Regions from separate parts of the Paenibacillus sp. LBL genome, predicted to be linked through region 1. Evidence: riboswitches for the same ligand, from Rfam matches in the RefSeq annotation. Region 1 holds a riboswitch; the other holds the start of a gene.
The links. A riboswitch is a leader RNA that binds a small molecule or an ion and turns the genes downstream of it on or off. The one in region 1 is predicted to bind cyclic di-AMP.

Region 2: linked by a shared signal. The riboswitch ahead of ehuB (ectoine/hydroxyectoine ABC transporter substrate-binding protein EhuB) and the one ahead of M2277_RS09925 (hypothetical protein) in region 1 are both predicted to bind cyclic di-AMP.

Annotation. Positions count from the first base shown of each region.
Region 1 covers NZ_JARXYU010000003.1:341,503-349,024, reverse strand. The annotation lists gene kdpA (potassium-transporting ATPase subunit KdpA) at 1-1,454, opposite strand, end outside; gene M2277_RS31730 (potassium-transporting ATPase subunit F) at 1,485-1,562, opposite strand; gene M2277_RS09930 (hypothetical protein) at 1,712-2,122, opposite strand; cyclic di-AMP (ydaO/yuaA leader) riboswitch at 2,251-2,419, opposite strand; cyclic di-AMP (ydaO/yuaA leader) riboswitch at 2,971-3,142, shown strand; gene M2277_RS09925 (hypothetical protein) at 3,268-3,732, shown strand; gene M2277_RS09920 (proline dehydrogenase family protein) at 3,756-4,676, opposite strand; gene M2277_RS09915 (YpjP family protein) at 5,121-5,879, shown strand; gene M2277_RS09910 (hypothetical protein) at 6,101-6,430, shown strand; gene M2277_RS09905 (serine hydrolase domain-containing protein) at 6,621-7,522, opposite strand, start outside.
Region 2 covers NZ_JARXYU010000012.1:116,175-123,696, reverse strand. The annotation lists gene M2277_RS22285 (exosporium glycoprotein BclB-related protein) at 1-462, opposite strand, end outside; cyclic di-AMP (ydaO/yuaA leader) riboswitch at 961-1,107, shown strand; gene ehuB (ectoine/hydroxyectoine ABC transporter substrate-binding protein EhuB) at 1,455-2,309, shown strand; gene ehuC (ectoine/hydroxyectoine ABC transporter permease subunit EhuC) at 2,311-2,964, shown strand; gene ehuD (ectoine/hydroxyectoine ABC transporter permease subunit EhuD) at 2,968-3,630, shown strand; gene ehuA (ectoine/hydroxyectoine ABC transporter ATP-binding protein EhuA) at 3,643-4,485, shown strand; gene ectA (diaminobutyrate acetyltransferase) at 4,530-5,042, shown strand; gene ectB (diaminobutyrate--2-oxoglutarate transaminase) at 5,059-6,351, shown strand; gene M2277_RS22250 (ectoine synthase) at 6,348-6,758, shown strand; gene thpD (ectoine hydroxylase) at 6,755-7,522, shown strand, end outside.

The sequences.
Region 1 (7,522 bases):
GTTGTGATGTTCCAGAACGGCGTGTTATCTGCAAGTCCTTCAAACCCGGAACCGTTATTGGCTGCGGATGACGTGTATTCGTACAACACCTGTGAGATGCCATGGAAGCCGGCATTGGTAATGCCCGCCTGCCCGGCATCCGTCATCAGGGCAAGCGCCGTCGGAGCCAAAATGATAAATGGGTGCACCAGAATGACGATGGCGATCAGCTTCATTTCCCGCGCTTCTATTTTTCTGCCCAGAAATTCAGGCGTTCGCCCAACCATAAGCCCGGCCAGGAACACAGCCAGTATCGCATACATGAGCATATTCATCAGTCCGACGCCTTTTCCGCCAAAAACAGAGTTCAGCATCATCAGGGACAGCGGCGTAATTCCGCCAAGCGGCGTGAGTGTATCATGCATGTTGTTAACTGAACCGGTCGTAGCCGCCGTCGTCACTGTAGTAAACAGCGAGGACTGGGCGATCCCGAACCGGACTTCCTTACCTTCCATGCTGCCTTGAGATGCATCAATCCCCAGTCGGTTCAGTGCCGGATTGCCGTTTGATTCAGCGGCATAGTTCAGAGACAAGAAGCCGATGAACAAGGTCATCATCACAGAGAATATAATCCAGCCCTGCTTGCGGCTCTTGGCAAACAAACCAAATGTATACGGAAGCGCAGCACCGAGGCTCCACATGCACAGGATCTCAATCACATTGGTCAGAGGGGACGGATTCTCAAACGGATGGGACGAATTGACCCCCATATATCCGCCGCCGTTGGTGCCCAGATGCTTGATCGATTCAAGAGCAGCCACCGGACCTACCGCAATTTGCTGCTCGCTTCCTTCCATCGTGGTCACGCTGAGCGCAGGCTTCAGGGTCTGAGGCACCTGCAGGGCGACCAGCACCATTGCAATGATGAAGGCCGCCGGAATGAATACCCGGATATGAGCCTTCACAAAGTCCTCGAAGAAGTTGCCGACGGTTGTCCCCTTACTGGTCACTGCCCGGATAAAAGCGATGGCCACGCACAGCCCGGTCGCCGCCGATGTAAACATCATCATCGTAATGACAGCCATCTGCGCAAAATAGGATAGCCCCGACTCTCCGCTGTAATGCTGCAGATTCGTATTGGTCATAAAGCTGATGATCGTATTGAATGACAAGGTTGATTCCATATTATCGATTCCGTTCGGGTTGAACGGCAGTACCTTTTGCAGCCGCAGAATCAGGTAGCCTGAAGCTACCAGTATGATATTCGTAATGACAAAGCTGAGAGCATACCCTTTCCAGGTCATCCCCTTGCGGTCTTTCAAGCCAATCAGTGCAAATATCGGCTTCTCTGCCCAGGAGAACCATTTATCGGTTCGGTTATCTTCATTGCGAAATACCTGATATAGATAGGTTCCGAGCGGCTTAACCAGCAGCACCAGAACCAGAATAACGATGGCAATTTGTATAATGCCCATGACGAGTGCCTTCCTCCTTCAGCGGTTCCCCTAGAATTTTTCAGGGTGAACCAGCGCATAAATCAAATACAGAAAAATAAAGAGCGTACATACCAATAATATGATCACGGCTGATCAGCCTCCGGTTCTGAAACCACGCGTCCACACCAGGACATAAACAGCATGAACAGTCCGTAGGTCCCTCCTAATATGAGCACCATATAAAAATCCTGCATAATCCAATCCTCCACGAACCGTATTTGGCATTAAATCTGCAACTAGCTGACAATGGACGAAATCAGGAAAGATACCTGATGATGGTTCGTATGAAGCACCACATCGGCGCCCAGTCCCTTATATATCAACCGCGGATTGTTGGAGTGGGTAATGACGTAAATCGACTTTGTTGTCCATGTCCGGCAAATCCGCAAATAGCGGCAGCACAGATTCAAGCTGCTTTCGAACAGAAACACCTTGCTGACGGGAAACTCGGGAATGATCCAGGTTGACTCGTCTCTGGTATCAATCAGAATAATGTCTTTGCAGCCCAGTTCCATCATCCTCTCCTGCTCGGCCCGATTGTTGGCTATAGCTGCAAACGAAATATGTTTGTACATCAGCTGGCGGATAAATTCCTCCCCGGCCTTATTCGGGGCGGATACCAAGATGAAATCCTGCGGTTTCTCCATGTGTTTCTCCTCCTAAGTTTCAGAAAGAGAAGGCAACAAAAAGAAGCCTGCGGGAGGAGAAGAACTCTTCCCGCAGGCTTCTTATTCATCCACGGTGAAATACACCGTGGCTAAAGTCCACGACAATCGTTGCCTCTCTCGATACGCTTACGAGGTTAGCTGACGGATTCGGGCGTGAGAGTCGCCCTACCCATAGACCGTTATCTTGTCTATGGGATTCACCCCTGAGAGATCAAGTTCATCTCCCGACTGGTTCCCCCGTTCCTTTTCCATTCAAGGACTCAGCGAAAATTGAAAACGAGTAGCATGTTATTCAATTAGCTATTGACTTATATTCCAAGCCTGGCAGAACTGTACAGCCGTCAGAGTCAAGCCGTGAGAGTCGCTTGACCCTGAGCCTCTGGAAGACCCATGGTGCCTTCGCCGAGGTTCTCATTCATAAAGGAGCACCGCAGCTCTCACACTGCCTTGTATCCTTATGAATCTTATCGACCGGCTGCCGCTGTGCCCTGCTCTTGGAATCATCCGTCAATTCATAGTTCGTATCATACGTCCGGCCGTGCGGGATGTAAATGAGCTCAGAAACACGTGTGGCTGAATGTGGAACAAGATCTAACCAGTATGTCTTCATTATCTCTCGAATACTGCTTTATACTATGTATTTCTCTTGTTTTCTCGAATTTATCGCAATCCATCGAGATACTGAGATTTTGCCATGATAATAGATGACAATACCAAATGTACACGTTTTCTTTTACGGATTTCATCGATTTTCGGAATGTATGCGTCAAATACGGTCATTTACTTTTGGCTGCCTCCGGCGTATGATTCATCCATCTATTCGAAACACACGTTATACGCTGAGCTCCCGACAGATCGGGAGACGGGGGAACCAATATCACCGATAGGACTTCTGTTGGTGAATGGGGTGAATCCGCGATGCCTGACCAGGCATTGTGGTAGGGCGCTCTCAAGCCCGAATCCGACAGCTAACCTCGTAGGCGTATTGAGAGAGAACACGATCCAGCCAAGCTAAAGCGGCCGCTTCATCGGCTGCTAACCGGAAAAAGGCCTGGAGAGCGGGGTTTCTCTGCTCACCAGGCCTTTTTGTCTTGCATATAACATCTTATAAGGGAGCGTAGATCATGACGAAACTCATCGAATTCGAAGCACAGGCAACAGCCATCCAAACAGCGCCAACAATATGTGAAGAGCCCATCCGCTATATGGAGATGTTCCGTTTCGACTGGGGCTCGGCTGAACGCTTTATCCCCTGGAGTGATCGAAGCTGGAACTGCGGCTTGTTCAAAATCAGCTGCGGAGAAGCAGCCGGTTATGCGGAATATGCCCTGCCGAGCACGAGAGAATTCGCAGATCTGGTCCGCTGGGCATCTGTATTTGCAAGGCTGCGGGGCATGCCCGTGACTGAGGCCATACGCTATGCTCAGCAGCAGCAGCAATGGGGATCCACTCGGATGCTGCTCGCCGTATCGGCGTTAGCCGATCTGGAGAAGAACCTGCACCAGCATGTAACTCGCGAACGCCTAGGCAGCCTCCCGCTGGAGCGGTCCTTCCTGATGGATTGCTCGCAAGCTTATTATTTCTTTTAAGGTAAGGGCGGTGTTCACACCCCTCACTTGAACATATTTTTCAGCACCATCATGAGGTTAGCCGGCTTCTCCGCCAGCCGCCGGGTGAAGTACGGGTACCACATCGTCCCGTAGGGCATATAACAACGGATGCGATAGCCATCCTCTGCAAGCGCAGCCTGATCGTTCATTCGCAGCCCGTACAGCATCTGAAATTCGAAATCCTCTTTCTCTATGCGGCTCTGCTCGGCAAACACCTTGACCCAGTCGATGATATTGTCATCGTGCGTGGCAATCGCAGTGTACGCTCCCTGATCGAAATGCATTTTGATCAATTTTTTATAGTTATCGATCACTTCGCGTTTCTGCTGAAAGGCGATGGTTCCGGGCTCTTTATATGCCCCCTTTACCAGGCGCAGATTGACCCCCGCCTCCATCAGGCTTCGCACGTCTTCCTCCGTGCGGAACAAGTAGGCCTGCATCACGGTGCCCACATTGGGCAGCCCCTCCTTATGGAGCCGCAGCGTCATATCGATTGTCGCCTGGGTATATGGCGAATCCTCCATATCCAGACGCACGAAATTGCGAAACTCTTTCGCCTTTTTCACCACCGACCTGATATTCTCGTAAGCCTTCTCAAGGTCCAGTGCCATGCCCATCTGCGTCGGTTTCAATGACACATTTGACTGCACTCCCCGCTGTGCGATTCCCTCCACAAGCTTCAAATATTCCTCGCGGTATTCGGCCGCTTCGTCCAGCGTCGTAATGCCCTCCCCCAGATGATCCAGCGTGACGAGAATGCCCTTCGCATTGAGCCTCTCGATTTCATCCAAGGCCTCATCCAGCGTATTGCCGGCAATGAATCGGCCTGCCAATTTCCTTCCGTATTTGATCGACAGCCACTTCACGAGTTTATTGCCGGACACCGTCAGGATCACTTTACGGTAAAACTCGGTTCCGTCCATGCATGCGCCCCCTTTGTAAGGTAAACCAAATGCACCCTCTACCTTAACTCATATGCAAAAATCATGACGGCATGCAGGAAGACATACATATCACGCAGGCAATGGCCGTGTCGGAGCGATTCTGGCTTTCCGGCATTGCAAAGAAACCTCTCCATTACGATAGTGGAGAGGTTTCTTTGCAATGCCGAAGATTCTTTTATTGAGCATTTTAAAATCATTATAGTTCCGATTGATTTTTCGATTTGCAGACAATTGAAGTAGAAAAGTTCGCCATATGTAAAAGAGATAACTGTAAATATTATAATATACCATTTTTACTATTATAAATTCATAATCACACTATTTTTTTAGAGAAAACACAACTTTTTTCATTTGTTAAATTTTAGGATTTTAATATATATTATTCATGTTAATTACAAAAAATAACAGTAAGGGGTTGATTTTTTGAGTTTTTGGGGAGTAATTAAAAAAGTAGCCGCTTTTTTGGCTTTGGTAATGTTATTAAATACGGTATTTGCAGCAATTACTGTATCCGCGCTTCCTGCACATAGCGAACTGCAAAAGACTCAAGAGGAATTAAAACTATCAGAAAGCGAGATTCAAGAACTTCTATTATTTATTCAAGAACATTCTACAAGCATAGAGGAAGCAATCCAAACAGACAACAATTTAAAATTAAAAATGGAGGAATACGACGAGTACAGCAAAGAATTTGCCTTGATACTTGCTTTTGCAGATATAGCAAATAGTCAGACCTCAACGATTAGTCACTTGTCAGATCCCAGTATTCAGAGTGAAATTTCACCGGCGATTTGGCCTATTGTTTGGGCGGTTGTTGCTGCTATAATAAAAGCAGCTGTAAAAAAGAAGATGGGAAAGAAAATCCAGCAGCAACTCGGTGATCGTTTCGATAGAGAAGTTTGGCCTCAAATAGAGCCAGGAATTAAAGCGCAATATGAAAGATATGGTTATACTAGAAACAAAGGACCTGAGTTACCTTCCGCACCGAACGGGATTAATCAGGGCGAGCAAATTATTTCTTTATTTGGTCAAGATGGTACAGAATATTTGAGACTAGATGTCTTTACTTCCCAATCAAGAAATCATACTCGGTGGCACTATCATACAAAAGATGATTGGCCTGATCATAAAGGAAATATTGATTTATACCATAATTCACTTCCAAAGTGGGGTTCAGAGTAAAGTTGCATAAGAGACGATTTCTATTAACGTTTGGTCGAAATTTAGACCATAGTAATATCGACTACTTGGTAAAAAGCCGATTATCCAGGTATAAGGGCGGAATCCAGAAAGATTATTTTAATACCGTTCTTAAAAAGGGCGCCGAAGTTATTCTAAACTACCAGATTATCGATACGAATTTTGATCGAATATCGTCCAGGTATTATTTGGACGACTTTCATTTGACGGAAGCTCAAAAGAACGGCTTCCTGCTTTCATTAAGCAAGCTGAAAGGCACCCATGTCTGGTGCGATCCTAGGATTCAAGGTCATGCGTTCTGTGTAGTGGGTGATATTGAGTTCAGTTTTTATGTGTATCGGTCACTTGAAGGCCAGGAATACCGCTTTCCTCAATACTACAATCATGACGGTAACGCTGATATTATTGTACATTCTCAGTTGCCTAAAATGCCCGAAGAAGAACAATATTTGTGCTTTCCGACTGATTGGAGCCTAGAGGTCAAAGATGAAATAACGATCAAATGGATACAGAAGCTGATTAATTGTAGTTAACGATACTCTAAACCCAGCCGACTCGAACCAAGAAGGTATAAGAATATACTGAAAAAGCTGAACTAGCATCATCTAGTTCAGCTTTTTACATAATTTCAGTCTGTAAAAGGCCAGGTTGATTAAACTTTAGCCCATTGGTCTGATGACGACCACATCATATCCGTTTGGAGAAAAGCAAAAATCACATGTTCTACGCCTTGGCCTTGCCGTTAATCTCCCGGACCACTTTGCCCTGAAACGATTGGTTCATCCAGTAAGCGAGATGAATCCCCTCCTCATTGAAGGTACAATCCGTGGTTAAATAGAACGGCGTCTCCGTCAACCGGATCGTCAGTCTCAGCGTCTGGTCGTTCCAGGTCATGGAGGCGGCATAGTCGTTATCCTCGAGCATAATCAACTTCGTGGTTCCTGACTTCCACTCATTGCGGCCAAAGGCAATCGAATTCGTGCCGTCTTCCCCCGCAAGCTCCATTACAGCGCCATCTTCTTCGAACCGAATGGAGATCGAATGCAGCTTATCCTCATTCTCCTCCAGCTCATACACAATTCCGGTAATGTCCTGCTCGATCGGGGAACGCGCTTCTTCCCTTGGGGGATCCAGCTTGAGCTCTTGCAGCACTCCAGCAAGAGAGGACTCGGCCCCCGTGTCAGCCGGCAGCTTATCAGGTCCCATGGCAGGCAGCAGATGCTCCCATACCACGTCCAGCACTTCCTGCATGTCCCCAAGGCCGGAGGTAATGGCGATGACCGCATCCTGCTCCGGCAGCATGACGCAGAACTGGCCGAATGCGCCATCACCTCGATATCCTCCATGACGGCACATCCAGAATTGATAACCGTAGCCTTCGGTCCAATCCGATGTGGAGTCCGCAGGTCCGTTGGATATCTGCTTCGAGGTTGCCTCTTCGATCCAGTCTTCCGGAATCAGGCGGCGGCCTTCCCACACCCCCTTCTGAAGGTAGAGCTGGCCAAACTTGGCGATGTCCTCGGTCTTCACCTTAAGCCCCCATCCACCGGTATTGATTCCCTTCGGACAGCTTTCCCAGGTGGCTCCATGTATGCCAAGCGGTTCGAACAGACGGGGCTGCAGAT
Region 2 (7,522 bases), on a different contig from region 1:
TATGCCGGATGCGAAAGGAATGATCGCTCCTCCACCTGGCAACCCAGTAGCCCCTGTTGGCCCAGTAGGGCCGACGGCTCCAGCAGGACCAACGGGTCCGATCGCTCCAGCAGCTCCAGCAGCACCGACAGGTCCAACAGGTCCAACGGGTCCTGCAGGTCCTGTTGGACCCGGAATGCCTGTTGACGATCCAGCAGGTCCAGCAGGCCCAATTGGCCCAGCTGGCCCGACCGGTCCAACGGGTCCAAGAGCTCCAACCGGCCCCACAGGTCCGACTGGTCCAAGAGGTCCCTGCGGTCCAACCGGTCCGCGGGGACCTCTGACACAGTGGCGACGAATCGGCTTGTGTCCACCTTTACCACTATTGCCGTTATCAGGACATCTTTTTTTCTTGGCGTGCAGTACTTTTTTCTCTATCTTTTTAAGAGCACACAATTTTCTCTTTCTAGAAGAACGATCCAAATCAAGCACCTCCTTTAGATTTGCTTTATACTACGCAAATGCTCTCTTAGCCGCATGGGTTAACAGCTTATAAATGATAGATATATACCTATTATTTTAAGAATGTACGATAGCCTCTGAGGAATCAGTCTATAAACGAATAGCGAAAAAAAGCGATCGTGATGATATTGGAATAGCGAAATTGGGGGCTAACAAAGCTTATAATGGATCGTGTTGAAAAAAAAAATTCTGTTTCGAAGTTGAGGGCTTGTCCCCTCTGCATCGTTCATGATTCATGTCATGAATGATCTACCGCATGAATTATCTGTTATCTGATGGGCGCAATGCCTGCTGTATAGCGAAAAACACACCTCCGAACAAGGAGGCGACAGGCAGGGGACAGCCCTGAATTTGTGGAGATTATGGCTACTAATATGCCTTGGAAGAGCGCTGATTTCACCTCCGAATTTCCAGAAAATGCAGCTCCAGGGGTTTGACTTTTACTGAGCTTCCCTTTATCATGAACACACGCTTAGTTTCCGGCATACATTTCCGGAGAGCGGGGGAACCAGTTTCATCAGGGGCGAGTCACTTGAATTCACGAGTGTAGGGTACCATCTTACCCGAGTCCGTCAGCTAACCTCGTCAGCAGTGGATGGGTCTTGTATACATAATGGATGTTCATAACAAAGGCCCTTTATTCTCTATAGGGGCCTTTTCTCTATTTTTTGACCCCCTGCTGGCGGAGCTATGTCTAGATCCCCTGTTTGGTGGTCTTTTTGTATTCTGCAAAAGAGGAGGGCAATGCCTGCTAATGTTTAGCCAATTGAATCAGTCAGACGGTTTGGGTTTACAAGGCACAGGGAAATGGATGCAACCTCTCCCCTGAGCCCCCGGACTGTGCAAGTGTGTCTGAATGTCACATATCCGAGTTAACACATGTGTTAACATGGATAATTTCATCATGCCGTTTTTAGGAACGACAAAGTCATTGCGAAAGGTTGTGGAAGGTGTTGAAGAAAGTTGTTGTGCTGTTGTTGTCATTGGTTATGGTGGTATCGCTCGCGGCCTGCGGCGATAAGGGGAGCACGCTGGAACGGGCCAAAGAGCAGGGGTACATTACCGTAGGTTTTGCCAATGAAAAGCCTTATGCCTACAAAGAGGCCAGCGGGGAGCTTACAGGCGAAGCCGTTGAGATTGCCCGTGTCATTCTGGAGCGACTTGGCATTAAGGAGATGAGAGGTGAGCTTACGGAGTTCGGCTCCCTGGTTGCCGGGCTTCAGGCGGAACGGTTTGACCTGATCACTGCAGGCATGTTCATCAATCCGGACCGCTGCTCCGCCGTTTTGTTTGCTAATCCGGAGTACAGCATAGGGGAAGCTCTTGCCGTGAAGCAAGGGAATCCAAGTGGACTCGGAAGTTACGAAGATATTGCCAAGGATGATCAGGCGAAGGTGGCCGTCATGACTGGCGCGGTTGAAATCGGCTATATGGAGAAGTCAGGCATCCCTTCGGACCGGATCATACAGGTTCCCGATCAGGCCTCGGCCATCAGTGCCCTCCAGGCAGACCGGGTGCAGGCGATTACCATGACGGGACCGTCCCTGCAGGCGATGCTGGATTCGGCCAGCGATGACAACATCGAACGCGTCGCGGATTTCGAACAGCCGGTCATCGACGGTGAAAGCGTTCGGGGCTATGGGGCCACGGCATTCCGTCAAGCGGATACCGAATTCCAGGAGGCTTATAATGCGGAGCTTGAAAAAATGAAGGAGTCAGGTGAGCTGCTGGAGATCTTGCAGAAGTTTGGATTTACCGAAGAAGAGCTGCCGGGCGAGATGACAGCCGCTGCGCTTTGCGGTGAATAGTATGCCGAATTCATGGATCGATTTTCTTCCTACTCTGCTGAAAGGAGCGGAGATTACGGTTTTGGTCGCCTTCTTTTCAGCTGTTCTGGCCATTGCCATGTCCTTCGCAGCCGGTTTATCCAGACTGTCGAAGCTGTGGATCGTCCGCACGGTTACAGCCGTGTATGTGGAAATCTTTCGGGGAACCTCCTTGCTGGTGCAGCTGTTCTGGTTGTATTTTGCTCTTCCGTTTATCGGCATTGAGCTTCCCAAAATGCTGGCAGCCATCCTTGCGATTGGATTCAACTTTGGCGCATATGGCTCCGAGATTGTCCGAAGCACGGTGCTGGCTGTTCCAAAAGGACAGTGGGAAGCTTCGGTGGCGCTTAATATGAAGCCATGGCAAAGGATGTGGAATGTTATATTGCCTCAAGCTTCACTGCGAATGCTCCCGCCATTCGGAAATCAGCTGGTGGAACTCATCAAATCTACGTCACTTGTCTATTTCATCACGATGGCGGATCTGACGTATCAGGCCATGGTGCTGCGCAACAACTATATTTCCTGGACATCCGAGATTCTGGTGCTGCTGCTTCTTATGTATTTTGTCATAGCTACGCTTGTCTCGATGGCAGTTCGGTTGCTGGAGCGTAAATGGACGGCGGGGAGGCTATAGCGGATGTGGGATTGGAATTATGTGTTTGATATCCTGCCGGAATTGCTGAGTGCATTAAAAATGACGGTATGGGTGACGCTCTGCGCTTTTGTGGTGGCCTTGATAATCGGGCTGCTGCTTGCCTTTGCTGCTCGAAGCCAGTGGAAGCCTGTGTCGCTCATGACCAAAGGTATTATCGAATTTATCCGCAATACACCGCTGCTGGTTCAGGTCTTCTTCCTGTACTACAGTCTGCCGCTCCTTACCGGAATCTCCATTCCGGCCTTCTATGCCGGGGTGATCGGTCTTGGGCTGCATTACAGCACGTATCTGTCCGAAGTGTATCGTTCTGGCATCGAAGGGGTCCCCAAGGGGCAGTGGGAAGCTGCAACTGCTCTGAATTACACGAAAGCCCAAACCTGGCGGAGCATTATTCTGCCGCAAGCGGTGCCGCCTATTATTCCGGTGCTGGGCAATTATTTGATTGTCATGTTTAAGGAAACACCGATTCTGTGTGCCATTACGCTTGTTGAGATGATGCTGACAGCCAAGAATATCGTTTCCCAGTCGTTTCGTGCATTCGAGCCGTATACGCTGGTTGGCATTCTGTTTCTAATTATCAGTTATATCGCGTCTTTGCTGGTGCAAAGGCTGGAGAAACGAATGAATCTGCAGCGTGGAAAATAAGGAGGGAGTCTATTGAACGCAGTAGTAATTGATGCGTTTGCCGGAGCCGAGGTGCCGCAGCCTGATCCAAACCCGGCAGCGGAAGTGAAGCCGATGGTGAGATACAAGGGCGTGACGAAGTCGTTTGGTGATCTCCAGGTGCTTAAAGGCATCGATCTGGAGATGCAGCCTGGAGAAAAGGTGGCTGTTATTGGTCCGAGCGGCTCGGGCAAAACGACGATGGGGCGGATGTTAATGACACTGGAGGAACCGACCGAAGGCACCATCGAGGTTGATGGTGAGCTTCTCTGGCATATGCAAGAGAAGGGCAGGCTTGTTCGGGCAAACGAGAAGCATTTGCATCGAATGCGCTGCAGCGTCGGTATGGTTTTCCAGCATTTTAATCTGTTCCCGCATATGAGTGTGCTTCGCAATGTGACGGAGGCCCCGCGCAAAGTGCTGGGTTTATCCAAGGAGGAGGCGGAGGAGCGGGCCGTCTCCATACTGGGCAAAGTCGGCTTGGACGACAAGCTGAAGATGTACCCGGCCAATCTGTCCGGGGGGCAGAAGCAGCGTGTTGCTATCGCACGAGCGCTGGTCATGCGGCCGAAGGTGATGGTGTTCGACGAGGTGACCTCGGCTCTGGATCCGGAGCTGGTAGGCGAGGTGCTGGAGGTGATCCGGGAAATCGCGGAAGAAGGCGATATGGCGATGATGCTGATTACGCATGAAATGGATTTTGCCAAGGAAATCGCCGACCGGGTCATATTCGGTGCGGACGGCTTGATCGTCGAGCAGGGGACGCCGGAGGAGATATTCGATAATCCCCGGAGCGAGCGGCTGCAAAACTTTCTGCAGCGATTCCGCTCTAATTGAAAAATGAGCAGGGGACTGATCATGGAAAGAGGTGCTTGTATAGAATGATTGTTGATACTGGAGTGGACATCGTTTATCGCAGACCGGAAGCGCAGGATGGCGCCCGGGTGTGGGAGCTCGTAAGAGATACCGGATCACTAGATCTGAATTCCCCCTATTGCTATATGCTGCTTGGAGACTATTTCAATGATACCTGTATGATCGCCGAGCACGAAGGAGACATCATCGGTTTTATCTCTGCATTCCGCTCACCGCGTAATCCGGAAACGCTGTTTGTATGGCAGGTGGCCGTTGCCGGCTCGCATCGGAGGCAAGGGATTGCGAAGGCCATGCTGACAGGACTCATGAACCAGAGGGCATGTCATGGCGTTCGCTTCATTGAAACAACGGTATCGCCAAGCAACATGGCATCCCGCCGGTTATTTCTCGGTTATGCCGAGGAGAAATCCATTCCCAGCACCGTAACCGTAGGTTATGGAGCGGAGATGTTCCCGGATGGAACGTCACATGAAGATGAGCCATTATTCGTGATAGGCCCCTTTTTCAATGACATATAGACCAATGGAGGGAATTATGGACAATCAAGTCATGGAGAAACCGAAGCTTACGGTGTTTAACAATCTGGAATCGGAAGTAAGAAGTTATTGCCGCAGCTTCCAGACGGTCTTTGACAAGGCTCGGAATGCAAGGCTGTGGGATACGCAAGGCAATGAATACATTGATTTTTTTGCCGGCGCCGGCGCGTTAAATTACGGACACAACAATGAGAAGATTCGACAGAAGCTGGTTGATTATATGATGCTGGATGGTGTTACACACAGTCTGGATATGGCTACCGAAGCGAAGGAGACCTTTCTGACCCGCTTTCAGGAAGTCATTCTAAAGCCGCGAGGCTGGGATCATAAAGTGATGTTCCCCGGTCCGACCGGCACGAATGCGGTAGAGGCAGCGCTCAAGATCGCGCGGAAGGTGACAGGGCGCAGCACCGTTCTGTGCTTCACGAATGCCTTTCACGGCATGTCCCTCGGCTCACTGGCTGTTACCGGCAATTCCTTCAAGCGGCAGGGTGCTGGCGTGGATCTGAGCCATTCGGTATTTATGCCTTATGACGGTTACTTCGGCGATGACGTGGATACGATGGCATATATGGAGAAACTTCTGGATGATCCGGGGAGCGGTATTCCGCTTCCGGCGGCGGTTATCGTTGAAGCTGTACAAGGTGAAGGCGGATTGAACGCTGCGAGCGGGGAATGGCTGCAAAAGCTTGCGCGCATCTGCAAGGATAAGGGGATGCTGCTCATTCTGGATGATATCCAGATGGGCTGCGGCCGAACGGGTCCGTTCTTCAGCTTTGATGATGCCGGTATTGAGCCGGACATCATATGCCTCTCGAAATCGATCGGCGGCTTCGGCTTGCCGATGGCGCTCACGCTGATGAAGCCGGAGATCGATATTTGGGAGCCGGGCGAGCATAACGGCACCTTCCGGGGCAACAATCTCGGATTCGTTGCTGCAGCGGCAGCGCTGAATTATTGGGAAACGGAAGATTTTCAGCTTGATATCGGTATTCGCGAGAATCAGATTCGCGAATCCTTGGATTGTATAGCTAAGGATTATCCACAGCTCAGCGGTGAAATACGGGGCAGGGGGCTGATCCAGGGATTTGCCTTTAATAAGCCGGAGCTCGCAGGCAGATTGTCTGAAATCGCCTTCGAGCAGGGACTGATTATGGAAACGTCAGGTCCGCACAGTGAAGTAGCGAAACTCATGCCGCCGCTGACGATTGAGATGGACACATTGGAGCAGGGATTGGGGATATTTATAAACAGCGTGAAACAATTAGCAGCAGAGGAGAGGTTGTCATGATTGTTAAACATTTGGAAGAGATTGTGGATACGAAGGACGATATCGATGCGAAGACTTGGAATTCGAGAAGACTCCTGCTCACCAAAGACGGCATGGGCTTCTCCCTCAACGACACCATCATTAAGGCCGGAACCGAGACGCTGATCTGGTACAAAAATCATGTCGAGGCTGTTTATTGCATCGAGGGAGAGGGTGAGATCCAGGTGGTCGGGGGTGAGACTTACCCCATCTCTCCGGGGATGATGTACGCACTGGATGGACATGAGAAGCATTACTTGAGAGCTCGTTCCCAGATGCGGATGGTCTGCGTGTTCAATCCGCCGCTGACGGGGGCTGAAGTTCATGACGAGGAAGGAACCTACCCGCTGCTTGCCCCCATATCGAACAAAGGAGATGACATGCGATGAGTCATAATCAGGTATCGGCGTTTCAGGAAAAAGAGATGGACGTTTATCCTTCAAGATTGCATTCAGAGCCAAGACTCTTAAAGAGACAGGATCCTGTGGTGTATTCGGACTGGACACCGGATGCTTCTATAACACTGGAGCAATCCGAATTCTATGAGCGCAACGGATATTTGTTTCTGGAAGGTTTCTTCGATCGGGAGGAACTGCAGCACTATCAGGCGGAAGCCCGCAGTCTACAGGTGACCGCGAGAGAGTCGGAGAAGGATGAAGTTATTCGAGAGCCAGGCGGTGACGAAGTGCGTTCGGTGTTCGCGGTGCATCACAGCCATGCGGTATTCCAGGAGCTGTCCCAGCATCCGAGACTCCTGGCCATTGTGGAATATCTGCTGGGAAGCGAGACCTATATCCATCAATCGCGCATCAATTACAAGCCGGGTTTTACGGGCAAGGAGTTCTACTGGCACTCCGATTTCGAAACGTGGCACGTGGAGGACGGCATGCCGCGGATGAGGGCTTTGAGCTGCTCCATCGCACTAGAGGATAACTATCCCTTTAATGGCCCGCTCATGGTCGTGCCTGGATCCCATAAGGAGTTTGTGGCTTGCGTTGGCAAGACACCGGATAATCACTTCAAGGATTCGCTGCGCAAGCAGGAATATGGCGTTCCTGACCATGACAGTCTGACACGCTTGGTGAAGGAAGGCGGAATTGATACACCTGTTGGCAAAGCGGGATCGATCGTGCTGTTTGACTGCAACATTATG